3 regions of the Pseudomonas sp. Tun-23181 genome follow, and region 3 is predicted to be linked to each of the others. Evidence: riboswitches for the same ligand, from Rfam matches in the RefSeq annotation. Region 3 holds a riboswitch; each other region holds the start of a gene.

Region 1 (4,604 bases), 300 kb from region 3:
CGTTCGAGCAGCATGCGTACGGCCAGCCGAACGGTGGGGTGGTCATCGACCAACAGTACGGTTGTCATTGGGGAACTCCTGTCTGGGTGTGGTCCGTTTCCTGAAATCACCCAGGAATATGTCTGGGGGCCTGCGTGGCAGCGCGCAAGATACGTCGATTAAGGAGCGTTGGTAATGGCGAGTATAGGGGTGTTGAAAAAGCGAGGTTGGTTTGTTGAAAAACCCTACACGATTAAGGGGTTTCAGTAGGCGGGGGCTGGCAGCGTCTTCGGCTGATTCCTGCACAGGTATTCGCGTGCCGGAATCAGCCGACAGGTTATTGGTCCGCGGGGCGATAGAGGTGGGCGTGCCCGGCTCGGTACAGGGCTGACTCGGCGAACGGCGCATCGCCCAGCACATGGCCCACCAGGATCAGCGCCGTACGCCGGAAGCCCTTGGCCGCAGTGCGTTCGACGATGTCCTGCAAGGTACCCATGACCCAGTCCTGGTCGGGCCAGGTGGCACGATGGACCACGGCGATCGGGCAGTCGGCGCCGTAGTGCGGCAGCAGCTCGGCGATGATGCGTGCCAGGTGCTTGACGCCCAGGTGAATGGCCAGGGTACTGCGGTGCCGGGCAAGGTCGGCCAGTTGCTCGCCGGCTGGCATGGGCGAGCTGTCGCCGTAGCGGGTGAGGATCACCGTCTGTGCCACCGCCGGCAGGGTCAGCTCGCAGCCGAGCAGGGCGGCGCTGGCCGCCGTGGCGGTGACGCCGGGGACGATCTGGTAGTCGATGCCCAGCTCGCGCAGGTAGCGGATCTGCTCGCCGATGGCGCCATACAGGCTGGGGTCGCCGCTGTGCACCCGGGCCACGTCCTGGCCTTTGTCATGGGCACTGCGAATGGCGGCGATGATCTGCTCCAGGTGCAGTTCGGCGCTGTTGATCACTGTTTCGGCACGGTGCCCTTCGAGCACCGCCGGCGGCACCAGGGAGCCGGCATAGATGATCACCGGGCACTGGCGGATCAGGCGCTGGCCCTTGACCGTGATCAGTTCCGGATCGCCGGGGCCGGCGCCGATGAAGTAGACCGTCATGGGGAATCCTTGCGGGTGAGCGGGGGAGGCGATTATCCGCCACTGGCCAGGGCGAGGGTAGCCGGGCCGAGGACCTGGCGCGTTACCCGTAGGGCGGCCGGGCCCTGGGCCTGGCTGGCGAGGGCCAGGGCTGCGCTTTCGGCCACCCCCCAGCAGCCGCTGTGCTGGAAGGTGGTTGCCGAGCGGTGGCTGAGCTGGGGTTCGAAAGCGTGCAGTTGCGCGGGGCTGAACAGCACGAGGGGCAATGCCAGGCGCCTGGCCAGTTCCTGCAAGCCGGGTTCGTTGGCTTTGAGGTCGATGCTGGCGATGCCGCGCAGCAGCGCCGGGGCCAGCCCGTGCGCCGCGAGGGCCCCGCGCAGCAGGGCCTGCAGGGTGTCGGCCGGGCAGCCCTGGCGGCAGCCGAAGCCGGCGTACAACGCCGGCGCAGGAGGGGCGAGGCGCATCAGGCTTGGCTGGTGCGACGGTACAGCCAGGCGCTGAGCAGGCCCAGGGCGAGCCAGAAGGCGGCGTTGGTCACCCAGGAGGCGATCTTGAACTGGGTTTCCAAGGCTTCGGGCGCCAGGCTCTCGTGCATCGCCGGTTGCGGCGCGCCGATCAGGTGCGGCACGACCAGTAGGGCGAGGCCCAGTACCTTGAACAGCCAGTGATGGGCGAACACCAGCAGGGCCAGGCCTGCCGCGGTGGCGGCGGCGGTGCCGATCCACCAGCCCTGGCGCTGACCCAGGTCGGCAGCGGCGGTACCCGGCAGCTCTGGCGGCAGCCCCAGGGTCGGCGCCAGGCAGAACACCGCGAACCCGGCCAGGCCCCACAGTGCGCCGGTGGCCACGCGGCCCGGTTCGCGCAAGCTGTACAGGGCCGCGAGGATCAGGGCGAAACCGACCGCGACCACCAGGTTGCCGCCGGTGGTGGAGAGCAGGCGCTGCCAGCCGTCTTCCGGTGCCCAGGCTTCGGCGTCGTGTTCATGGGCGGCGACGGCATCGCCGTGGCCGTGGTGTTCGGCGACGGGGGCCGCGCTTTCATAGGTTTCCGCCTCGAGGATCAGCGGGCTGACCCACAGGCTTTGCAAGAAGGTCAGCAGCAGGGCGGCGAGCAGGCCGCTGAAGCCGGCGGTACGGGCGATGCGCTTGATCATGCAGGCGTACTCAGTGGCAAGGGAAGGCGGCGCTGTGGCGGGTATCGTGGGCGGCGTTGTGCACGGCCTCGATGTGCGAGAAACCGGCGAAGTAGATCAGGCACAGGCCCAGCAGGCTGGCGCCGGCGGCGATGACGATGCGTTGGCTGAGGCTGACGGGGGTGCTGACGCTGTGTTTGGCGCTGGTGACGGGCATGACGCTTTCCTCTGCTTTGTCATAGGCGGCGGACAAGCGCGACAGCCCCGGACGCAACGGGCCCAGGGAGATGCGACAGCGCCCGCCCACCGCGGGGTGATCATTCGACGTCAGGCCGGTCTCCGGGCTTGCGAGGAGGAGCAGGGCTCCTGGGGGGGAGCGTCACCTTCCCATGCCCTACGACGTGGCACAGTGGTCAAGACGCTTCGCTCGCTTACCGTTGCGGGGGCAGCACCGGCGTTGTCCGACCCCTTGGGGGCCTGGGACGCACCGGTTTCCCGTTTCACCCCCGAAGGGGCACCTGAACGCAGTGCATTAGCAAATCATGGGGCGGTTTCCCCGTCAATCGCAGGATAGGCAAGGCTTTAGGGCTGCCAAGGTTGACCGCCTGCCAACCACTGCGTAGCCTTGCCGCTTCGAGGTTCTCCGGCCGCCGCCGGAGCTAAGATGGGAACGCGGTCCAAGCCGCGGCTGCCCCCGCAACTGTAAGCACTGAACAGGATCGACACAGCCACTGCGCCAGCGCGGGAAGGCGTCATCCAACCGGCCCGGGGCCGGTACTGTGCAAGCCAGGAGACCTGCCTCGAAACGCTTTCGACTTTCAACCGGGCGGGGTGATCCGGTGGCGAACGGGCCCGGCCGTGGTGGCACGAGGCTTTCGTCCTGCATGCCCGCGCCATCCTGCCAAGGGCATCGCGACATGAAAACACTGGCCAAGCTCCCCGTCACCATCGTCACTGGCTTCCTCGGCTCGGGCAAGACCACCTTGCTCCGGCACATGCTCGACAACGCCCAGGGCCGCCGCATCGCGGTCATCGTCAACGAGTTCGGCGAGCTGGGCATCGACGGCGAGATCCTCAAGCAGTGCAGCATCGGCTGCACGGAGGAAGAGGCCAGCGGCCGCGTCTACGAACTGGCCAACGGCTGCCTGTGCTGCACCGTGCAGGAAGAGTTCTTCCCGGTGATGCGCGAACTGGTGGCACGCCGTGGCGACCTGGACCACATCCTCATCGAAACCAGCGGCCTGGCCCTGCCCAAGCCGCTGGTGCAGGCCTTCCAGTGGCCGGAAATCCGCAATGCCTGCACGGTCGATGCGGTGATCACCGTGGTCGACAGCCCGGCGGTGGCGGCGGGTACCTTCGCTGCCTACCCAGAGCAAGTGGACGCCCAGCGCAAGCTCGACCCCAACCTGGACCACGAGTCGCCGCTGCACGAGCTGTTCGCCGACCAGTTGGCCAGCGCCGACCTGGTGGTCCTGAACAAGGCCGACCTGATCGATGCCGAAGGCCTGGCCAAGGTCCGCGCCGAGGTGGCCGAGGAACTGCCGCCGGCGGTCAAGGTGATCGAGGCCAGCAGCGGGCGCCTGCCGCTGGAGGTGCTGCTTGGCGTGGGCGCCGAGGCCGAGGCGCACATCGATGGCCGGCGCACCCACCACGATGCCCATCACGCTGGCGAAGATCACGACGATCATGACCATGACGCCTTCGACTCGATCTCCATCGACCTGCCCGAGGCCGACGAAAGCCTGCTGCTCGACGCCTTGACGCAACTGGTGGTGGAGTTCGGCATCCTGCGCGCCAAGGGCTTCGCGGCCATTCCCGGCAAGCCGATGCGTCTGCTGGTGCAGGGCGTGGGGACCCGTTTCGACAAACACTTCGACCGCGCCTGGCGTGCCGACGAGCCTCGCCTGACGCGCCTGGTGCTGATCGGCCAGGACCTGGATGCCGTGCAACTGGAGGCGCGCCTGCGCCAGGCCCTGGGCGCCTGATCCATGCACCTGCTGCGGACCCAGCCCGGCGGCTTCGTGCCGGACGACAGCATCGCCGACCTCGGCCAGACGCCCGCTGAGCTGGTGATCCTCTGCAGCGGCGACTCGCACCTGGCGCTGCTGGCGGAAACCGCCGAGCAGTTGCCAGACGACTTCCCCAGCCTGCGCCTGGCCAACCCCATGCAGGTGCAGAACCACGCCTCGGTCGACCTCTACGTCGACCAGGTGCTGCGCCACGCCAAGGTGATCCTGGTGTCGCTGCACGGCGGGGTCGGCTACTGGCGCTATGGCGTCGAGCAACTGGTCGAGCTGGCCAACCGCGGTGTACGGCTGATCCTGGTGCCAGGCGATGACCGCCCCGACCCCGAGCTGACCGGCCTGGGCACGGTGACCGGCGAGCAGGCCGAACGGCTCTGGCACTACCTGCGCCAGGGCG
Region 2 (4,604 bases), 1.5 Mb from region 3:
CCCACCGGCCGCCCCATGGCCTTGCCCTTGCCATCGAGAAACCCCGTCAACAGGTCGATCGGCTTCCCGGCGGGTTTCCCCTCGGTGCTGAACGGCACGAAGATCACCTTGTAGCCACTGTGCGGCTTGCGGTTCCACGACCCATGCTGGCCCACGAACGCCCCCTGCTCGAACGGCGCCGGCAGCACACCCGGCTGGGCGAAGGTCAGCCCGAGGGATGCGGTATGCGGCCCCACCGCGTAGTCCGGCACGATGGCCTGGGCGACCTTTTGCCGATCCTGCGGCTCGACCCGCCGGTCCACATGCTGGCCGTAGTAACTGAACGGCCAGCCATAGAAGCCCCCGTCCTTGACTCAGGTGATGTAGTCCGGCACCAGGTCGCTACCGATCTCGTCGCGCTCGTTGACCGCCGTCCACAACGCACCGCTGTGTGGTTCCCAGGCCAGGCCGTTGGGGTTGCGCAGGCCGGAGGCGAAGATCCGGTGCTGGCCGCTGGCCGGGTCCACCTCCCAGATCGCCGCACGGCCTTCTTCCTGGTCCAGGCCGTTTTCGCCGACATTGCTGTTGGAGCCCACCGTGACATAGAGCTTCTTGCCATCGGGGCTGGCGATCACGTTCTTGGTCCAGTGGTGGTTGAGCCGGCCGCCGGGCAGGTCGACCACTTTCTTGCCTTCAGCGCGAATCTGCATGGCCCCCGGCTCGTAGTGGAAGCGCAACAGGCGGTCGGTATCGGCCACGTAGAAGTCCTTGCCCACCAGGGCCATGCCGAAGGGTGAGTTGAGCCCTTCGATGAAGGTGGTGCGAATTTCCGCGACGCCATCACGGTCAGCGTCGCGCAGCAGGGTGATGCGGTTGGCGCTGGGTACGCCGGCGCCGGCCCGTTTCATCACCTGGCCCATGACCCAGCCACGGATTCCCTTGCCGTCGTCGGGCTTGGCCGGGGCGTTGGTCTCGGCCACCAGCACGTCGCCGTTGGGCAGCACGTAGAGCCAGCGGGGATGATCGAGGTGCTCGGCGAAGGCCACCACCTGGGTGCCGGTCGCCGACGTGGGCTTGGCGCCCTCCGGCCAGCCGATCGCCGGGGCGATGTTGACGGTCGGGATCAAGGTCTTGTTCGGCTCGGGCAGTTGCGGGGACGGTCCCGATCCGTCGCTGACGTCCAGGCGCGCGGATTCTCCGCAGCCGCCGAGGCTGACGGCCAGGGCCAGCAGTAGCGCGATATGCATCCTGTCCATGCTCGGGTCCTCGTGGGGGCTCATGTGGAATCAGAGCGACGGGCCACCGTCGAGGTTCAACTTGTCGGTAGGGCGCATTCGGCTAGCTGGGCCCCGCTCAGGCCTGCTTGAGCAGCAGCGCCACGCCGGGAAAGTACTGCGCCGCTTCATTGTGCAACTTGCGATAGGCGTAGGGAAAATACCAGGCGATGGCGCAAGCGCTGTGCTTTTGCAGGTCGTCGACCAGGTCCTGCAACTCCTCGGGGCTGGCATGCTGGCCGGCTTTCCACGGGCTGACGAACAGGGCGCCGACCTTGAGTTGGCTGGGATAGGCGATCTGCCGGGCGAGGGCGGCGGTTTCCTGCACAGCCGTGCTCAGGTCCAGGCGGGCGATGCGCGGCCAGCGCTGGCTGGCGCGCAGGTGGACGCTGTCTTCCGAGGTGCTGATGGACAGGTCGCAGCGGCCCTCGCGCTCGCCCTCGTCACGTTGCTTCTTGCTCATGGACTGTTCCAGCGCCACCAGTTCGGCCTGCCAGGCCGCGGCCGCGAGCAGGCCGGTGTTGGCCGCGGTGCCATGCCAGTACGGGGCTTCGTTGTCGCCATGGACCTGGTTGAAGCGGTCGATGCATTCCGGCCAGCGCTCCAGCGCCGGGCGCAGGAACTCCAGGCGCGGGTTATTGATGATCAGGCCTTGCATGCTGCGCTCTCCTGTCGTTGTGATCGCGTTCAGCGAAAATTGATGTCTATGTGATATCACTGCTTTCAGTTTGTTACAAGCGGCCGGATCGGCCATTGATCCAGGCCAGATCGGCCTCGTTTCATTGACGCTCCGGGTGCAACCCTCTAACCTTCGCGGCGTGTTTCAGGTGCTCTGCCAGCCGAGGCTGGGCAGGGTGAAACTGGGAAGCCGGTGGGCGCCAGCAAGGCGCGATTCCGGCGCTGCCCCCGCAACGGTAGGTGAGTCGAGGACCGCGCAGGGCCACTGGATGCAGGCATCCGGGAAGGCGCGCGGCCCATGGGCCCAGGCCCTGCTCACGAGCCCGGAGACCGGCCTGTCACTGCCAACGGCATCACGGAGGGTGATGCGCGGTGCACCGTGGCGTCCGCCATGGCCCCTGCGCGTTCTCCGTCTGCCCGCCTATCGACCTGTCGTCGCCCATCCGTGCCGACAGCCTGCGGAGAACCCTGATGAGCGAATCCACCGAACGCGACGAACGCCACCTGGCGCGCATGCAGCGCAAGAAGGCGATCATCGACGAACGCATCGCCAACGCGCCCAACGAATGCGGCTTGCTGCTGGTGCTCACCGGCAACGGCAAGGGCAAGAGCAGCTCGGCCTTCGGCATGCTTGCCCGGGCCCTGGGCCACGGCCTGCAATGCGGCGTCGTGCAGTTCATCAAGGGCCGCAACAGCACCGGCGAAGAGCTGTTCTTCCGGCGCTTCCCCGAGCAGGTGCGCTACCACGTGATGGGCGAGGGCTTCACCTGGGAGACTCAGGATCGCCAGCGCGACATCGCCGCCGCCGAGGCGGCCTGGGCGGTTTCGCGCCAACTGCTGCAGGACCCGGGCGTGCAGTTCGTGGTGCTCGACGAGCTGAACATCGCCCTCAAACACGGCTACCTCGACCTCGACCAGGTGCTCTCGGACATCCAGGCCCGTCCGCCGATGCAGCACGTCATCGTCACGGGCCGTGCCGCCAAGCCGCAGATGATCGAGCTGGCCGATACCGTCACCGAGATGGGCATGGTCAAGCACGCCTTCCAGGCCGGCATCCGCGCGCAGAAGGGCGTGGAACTATGAGCCGACCCCGGCATTGTCCGGCGGTGCTGATCGCAGCACCGGCGTCCGGCCAGGGCAAGACCACGGTCACCGCCGCCCTGGCGCGCCTGCACCGCAACCTCGGGCGCAAGGTGAGGGTGTTCAAGTGCGGGCCGGATTTTCTCGACCCGATGATCCTCGAACGGGCCAGCGGTGCACCGGTGTACCAGCTCGACCTGTGGATGATCGGCGCGCAGGAAAGCCGCCGCCTGCTCTGGGAAGCGGCGGGCACGGCCGACCTGATTCTTATCGAGGGGGTCATGGGGCTGTTCGACGGCACACCGTCGAGCGCCGACCTGGCGCGTCACTTCGGTGTACCCGTGCTGGCGGTGATCGATGGCACAGCCATGGCCCAGACCTTCGGCGCCCTGGCCTTGGGCCTGGCACGCTACCAGCCGGACCTGCCGTTCGCCGGGGTGCTGGCCAACCGCGTCGGCAGCCTGCGCCATGCGCAACTGCTCGAGGGCAGCCTGACCGAGGGCCTGCGCTGGTACGGCGGGCTCTCCCGCGAGCGTGGCATCGAGCTGCCCAGCCGCCACCTGGGGCTGGTCCAGGCCAACGAGCTGAACGACCTGGACCTGCGCCTGGACGCCGCGGCCGAGGCCCTGGGCGCCAGTTGCGACGCCACGCTGCCGCCAGCGGTGGCCTTTGCCGAACCCGACCCTATCGCCCCCAGGCCGTCGCTGGCCGGTGTGCGCATCGGCGTGGCCCGTGACGAAGCCTTCGCCTTCACCTATGGCGCCAACCTCGATCTGTTGCGCGAGCTGGGCGCCGAACTGCGCTTCTTCTCGCCCTTGCACGACCGGGAACTGCCCACGGTAGACAGCCTTTACCTGCCAGGGGGCTACCCTGAGCTGCATCACCAGGCCCTGGCGGCCAATGCCCCTCTGCTCGAGGCGATCCGCGCCCATCACGCCCAGGGCAAGCCGCTGCTGGCCGAGTGCGGTGGCATGCTCTACCTGCTCGAGGCCTTGACCGACGTGGCCGGTGAGCGCGCCACGCTGCTCGGCCTGCTGCCGGGCGAAGCGGTGATGCAAAAGCGCCTGGCGGCCCTGGCGCTGCAGGCTGTGGAACTTCCGGAAGGGACCCTGCGCGGGCATACTTATCATCACTCCCTGACCAGCACCCCGCTCGAACCGATCGCCCGCGGCCAAAGCCCCAACGGCGGTCGTGGCAACGAGGCGGTCTATCGCCAGGGACGACTGACGGCGTCGTACATCCACTTCTATTTCCCCTCCAACCCTGACGCGGCGGCGGCGCTGCTGCGGCCATGAGCGAACACGCCTTCAGCGACGCCGAGCGCGCCGCGGTCTACCGGGCCATCGGCGAGCGCCGCGACATGCGCCATTTCATCGGCGGTGAGGTAGCGCCAGCGCTGCTGGCCCGCCTGCTGGCCGCCGCGCACCAGGCGCCGAGCGTCGGCCTGATGCAGCCCTGGCGCTTCATTCGCATCAGCCGACGCGAGCTGCGTAGGCAGATCCAGGCGCTGGTGGAGCAGGAGCGCGTGCGCACCGCCGAAGCCTTGGGCGAGCGCTCCGACGCTTTCATGAAACTCAAGGTCGAAGGCATCCA
Region 3 (4,604 bases):
GCCATGACCACGAAGGACACCGCTACCCCGGCCAGCAACAGCCGTTCGCTCTCCAGCCGGCCACGTCGGCTGGCCACCCCCAGCACCAGCAGCATGCTGCCCAGGGCGCCGATGAAGGCCGCCAGGGGCAGGCTCAAGGCACCGGCGAAGGGGCCAAGGAACAGCACCACCAGCACCGCGCCCAACACTGCACCGGAGCTGACCCCTAGCAGGTGCGGGTCGGCCAGTGGGTTACGCGTCACCGCCTGCAGGGCGCCGCCAACCAGGGCCAGGCCGGCGCCCACCAGCGCGCCGAGCACGACCCGTGGGGCGCGGATCTGCCAGACGATCTGCGCCTGTCCGCGGCTCCAGTCGCCGCCGTCGGCCAGGCCCAGTTGCTGCAGAACGATACCCAGCACCTTGGCCAGCGGCACCTGGGCAGCGCCGAAGCCCAGCGACAGCAGGCAGGAAAACACCAGCGCCGCCAGCAGTGCGACCAGCAACAGGCGATAGCCGGCAGGGCTACGCACCGGCATCAGCGCGGCGCCCCGGCGAACCGTTGCGGATGCAGCGCGGCGGCCAGGTGCTCGATGGCAACGGCGTTGTCCACCGAGGGCGTGACCTGCAGGTACGACAGCACCACGAAGCGCCGTTCGCGAATCGCCTTCACCTCGCCGAGGGCCGGGTGCTTGAGGAGGACGTCGCGCTTGTGCTGCCAGAGGGTGGGGCCGTAGTCGACGATGACGATCACCTCCGGGTCGCGTTCGACCAGGCTTTCCCAACTGACCTCGGTCCAGCTGGCGTTGACATCGGCCATCACATTCTCGCCACCGGCCGCCTCGATCAGCGCCTGGGGCATGCCCAGGCGGCCGGAGGTGGTCGGGCGGTCCTCGCCGCTGTCGTAGAGGAACACCCGGGGCTTGCGCTGCACCTCGCCAAGTTGGGCCGTCACCCGGGCGATGCGCTGGCGCAGTTGGCCGATCAAAGCCTGGGCCTGGGCGGGCACGGCGAAGATCCTGCCGAGGTTGTCCAGGTCCCGGTACAGGTCCTCCAGGCTGGCCTGGCGCTGGGGCATGATCCGCGCACAGGATTCGCTCAGCTCGTAGACCGGGATGCCGAAGGGCGCCAGCGTCTGTGGCGTGACCGGCCCGCCCACGTGCATGCCGTAACTCCAGCCGGCGAACAGGAAGTCGGCGTCCACGTCCAGCAGGTTTTCCAGCGATGGGTAACGTGCCGCCAGTTCCGGCAGGCCGGCCAGGGCCTGGCGCATCGACGGGTCGAGGTTCTTCCAGCCGCTGATGCCGCTGTAGCCGACCATGCGCTCGCGCAGCCCCAGGGCCAGGAGCATGCCGGTGAGGTTGACGTCGTGGCTGACCGCCCTCTGTGGCGGCTGGGTGAAGGTCACGTCGCGGTCGCAACTGTGCACGGTCAGGGGAAAGTCGCTGGCCAGAGCGGCGAGGGGCAGGGCGGCCAGCAGGGCCAGGCAGGTGACGAAGCGTTTCATGCGGGGCTGATCCAGGTGATGCGCGGGTGGCAGGCGAGGGGATGACGATCGACCAGGGCGTGCACGCCGAACACCTGGGCCAGGCACTGTTCGGTCAGGACCTGCTGCGGCGTGCCATGGGCAACGATGCGGCCGGCCTCGATGACATACAGCCGGTCACAGAAGGCGGCGGCCAGGTTCAGGTCATGGAAGCTCGCCAGCAGGCTCAGCCCGGTACCGCGCATGTGCTCGAGCAGGGCCAGTTGGTAGCGCGGATCGAGGTGGTTGGTCGGCTCGTCGAGGATCATCAGGCGCGGTTGCTGCACCCGTGCCCTGGCCAGCAGCACCCGCTGCTTTTCCCCGCCGGACAGGCTGGCGAAGCCCTGCTCGGCGCAGGCCAGCAGGCCCAGCTCGCGCAGGCAGGCATCGACCAGCGCCGCTTCGCTGTCGCCCTGGAACCAGCCCAGGTGCGGGGTACGGCCCATGGCGACGACATCGCGCACGCTCAGGCCGAAGTCCTCGGGAAACTCCTGCAGCATCACCGCGATGCGTTGTGCCACCCAGCGCGGCGGGCGCTGCCAGATGTCCTCGCCTTCTAGCGATACGCGGCCGCTGTCTGGCCGGGTGAAACGGTAGGCGCAGCGCAACAGGCTGGTCTTGCCGCTGCCGTTGGGGCCTATCAGGCCGACGAACTCGCCAGGGCCGACCTCAAGGTCGATGCCGTCGAGCAGCCGGCGTTCGCCGGGTGACGGTGACCAGTGCAGGCCTTCGATGCGCAGGGTAGGCAAAGACATGGGTGAGCGACCGTTGCGGGGTTGAGAAGACCCGACGGAGCGCACGCACGGAGCAATCGTGGGCACGAGGCTGCCCCAGGACCGGCCCGCGCCCGCCCACCGCGGGAGTTGCCAATTGCAGTGTCAGGCCGGTCTCCGGGCTTGCGAGGGGCGTGAGGCATTCACCTTCCCATGCCGGCGGCACAGTGGTGTGTCGAATGCATCGCTCGCTTACCGTTGCGGGGGCAGCGCCGGACTGGTCGCGCGAGGGCGAGGCACCGGCTTCCCGTTTAACCCCCCGCACGGCGGCGGGGGACACCTGAAACAGGGGCGCATCTGAGCATTTATGGCAGGGGGAGTCAACCGCGGTGGCAGGTGGGGGCCAGGCTTGCATCGCCATTGGGGACCGCTTTGCGGCCCCAAGCCCTCACGGCATTCAAGTCCGCTTGAGCACCAAGGTCAGGATGTCGTAGCTGGCCACCAGCTCACCCAGCTGGTTGGTCACCTCCACGTCCCAGGCCACCACGCCCTGGGGCTGGCCCAGCGGACTGGACTTGCCCTGGTCGATCTTGCGCTTGCAGGTCAGGCGGGCCTGGATGGTGTCGCCGATGCCCACCGGGTTGATGAAGCGCAGGGTATCCAGGCCGTAGTTGGCTAGCACCGGCCCTTCGCCCGGCGACACGAACAGCCCTGCCGCCGCGGACAGCACGAAGTAGCCATGGGCGATGCGCTTGCCAAACTGCGAGGCCTTGGCGGCGATCTCGTCGAAGTGCATGTAGAAATGGTCGCCCGACAGGCAACCGAAGTTGACCAGGTCCGCCTCGGTCACGGTACGCCGGTGGGTGAGCAGCGACTCGCCGATGCGCAGGTCGTCGAAATGACGGCGGAACGGATGCACTTCGCTCTCGATCACCTCGGCGCCACGCACGTACTCGCCGGTCACTGCCGTCAGCATGCTCGGCGAGCCTTGCACCGCCGCGCGCTGCAGGTAGTGCTTGACCGCCCGCAGGCCACCGAGCTCCTCGCCACCACCGGCCCGGCCGGGCCCGCCGTGCTTGAGCTGTGGCAAGGGGGAGCCGTGGCCGGTGGACTCCTTGGCCGCCTCGCGGTCGAGCACCAGCAGGCGCCCATGCCAGGCGGCCGCCGCCGGGATGGCCTTGGCCGCCACCGCGCGATCGGCGGTGACCAGGGTCGCCACCAGGCTGCCCTTGCCACGGGCCGCCAGGGCCAGGGCTTCGTCCAGGTCGTCGTAGGCCATCAGCGTGCTCACCGGGCCGAAGGCCTCGATGTCGTGGGCGCCGCCTTCGGCATGGGGATCGCGGGCTTGCAGCAGGGTTGGGGCGAAGAACGCGCCTTCGGCCACGCCCTCGCCGACCGGGGCGAAGCCGTCGCTCGCGCCGAATAATTGATCGCAGCTCTGGAGCAGGCTACGCACGCGCTCGCCAACATCACGCTGCTGGTCGTGGGAGGCCAGCGCACCCATGCGCACGCCTTCGACCGAAGGGTCGCCCACCACCACCTTGGCCAGGCGCTCGCGCAGGCGGGTGGCCACGGCGTCCAGGTGCCTGGCCGGGACTATGGCGCGGCGGATGGCGGTGCACTTCTGCCCGGCCTTGGTGGTCATCTCGCGCACCACCTCCTTGATGTACAGGTCGAACTCCTCGCTGTCGGGGCTGACGTCCGGGCCGAGGATGGCGCAGTTGAGCGAGTCGGCCTCGGCGGTGAATGGCACCGAGTGGCGCACCAGGTTCGGCGTTACCCGCAACTTGGCGGCGGTGTCGGCGGAGCCGGTGAAGGTCACCACGTCCTGGCCCTGCAGGCGCTCGAGCAAGTCGCCGGTGCTGCCGATCACCAGCTGCAGGCTGCCCGCCGGCAACAAGCCCGACTGGTTCATCAGGCGCACCACCGCCTCGGTCAGGTAGCTGGTCGAGGTCGCTGGCTTGACGATGCACGGCATGCCGGCGAGGAAGGTCGGGGCGAACTTCTCCAGCATCCCCCAGATCGGGAAGTTGAAGGCATTGATGTGCACCGCCACCCCGGTGCGCGGCACCAGGATATGGCTGCCAGCGAAATGCCCTTGCTTGCCCAGAGGGATGGCCGGGCCTTCGTGCACCAGGTTGCCCGAGGGCAGCTCGCGGCTGCCGATGCCGGCATAGGCGAACAACGTGGCATTGCCGCCTTCGATGTCGATCCAGCTGTCGGTACGGGTCGCGCCGCTGTGGTGGGAGAGGGCGTAGAGCTGCTCCTTGCGCTCGGCCAGGTACAGGGCCAGGGCCTTCAGACGGGCGGCACGCTGCTGGAAGTCCAGGGCCATCAGCGCGGTCAGGCCCTGGCGGCGGGCATGTTCGAGGGCTTCGGCGAAGTCCGGG

The links. A riboswitch is a leader RNA that binds a small molecule or an ion and turns the genes downstream of it on or off. The one in region 3 is predicted to bind cobalamin.
Region 1: another riboswitch for cobalamin. It lies ahead of ACDI39_RS05140 (CbtB domain-containing protein); the one in region 3 lies ahead of ACDI39_RS03720 (ABC transporter ATP-binding protein).
Region 2: another riboswitch for cobalamin. It lies ahead of cobO (cob(I)yrinic acid a,c-diamide adenosyltransferase); the one in region 3 lies ahead of ACDI39_RS03720 (ABC transporter ATP-binding protein).

The regions. Positions count from the first base shown of each region.
Region 1 is NZ_CM171630.1:1,003,881-1,008,484, reverse strand. It holds gene ACDI39_RS05160 (response regulator transcription factor) at 1-68, opposite strand, end outside; gene cobM (precorrin-4 C(11)-methyltransferase) at 317-1,072, opposite strand; gene ACDI39_RS05150 (cobalamin biosynthesis protein) at 1,105-1,515, opposite strand; gene ACDI39_RS05145 (CbtA family protein) at 1,515-2,204, opposite strand; gene ACDI39_RS05140 (CbtB domain-containing protein) at 2,215-2,400, opposite strand; cobalamin riboswitch at 2,497-2,718, opposite strand; cobalamin riboswitch at 2,803-3,000, shown strand; gene cobW (cobalamin biosynthesis protein CobW) at 3,101-4,168, shown strand; gene cobN (cobaltochelatase subunit CobN) at 4,172-4,604, shown strand, end outside.
Region 2 is NZ_CM171630.1:2,190,843-2,195,446, reverse strand. It holds partial or broken gene ACDI39_RS10565 (PQQ-dependent sugar dehydrogenase) at 1-1,226, opposite strand, end outside; gene ACDI39_RS10560 (hypothetical protein) at 1,333-1,911, opposite strand; cobalamin riboswitch at 2,062-2,284, shown strand; gene cobO (cob(I)yrinic acid a,c-diamide adenosyltransferase) at 2,403-3,014, shown strand; gene ACDI39_RS10550 (cobyrinic acid a,c-diamide synthase CobB) at 3,011-4,306, shown strand; gene bluB (5,6-dimethylbenzimidazole synthase) at 4,303-4,604, shown strand, end outside.
Region 3 is NZ_CM171630.1:708,134-712,737, forward strand. It holds gene ACDI39_RS03710 (FecCD family ABC transporter permease) at 1-515, opposite strand, end outside; gene ACDI39_RS03715 (ABC transporter substrate-binding protein) at 515-1,483, opposite strand; gene ACDI39_RS03720 (ABC transporter ATP-binding protein) at 1,480-2,256, opposite strand; cobalamin riboswitch at 2,366-2,573, opposite strand; gene paaZ (phenylacetic acid degradation bifunctional protein PaaZ) at 2,672-4,604, opposite strand, start outside.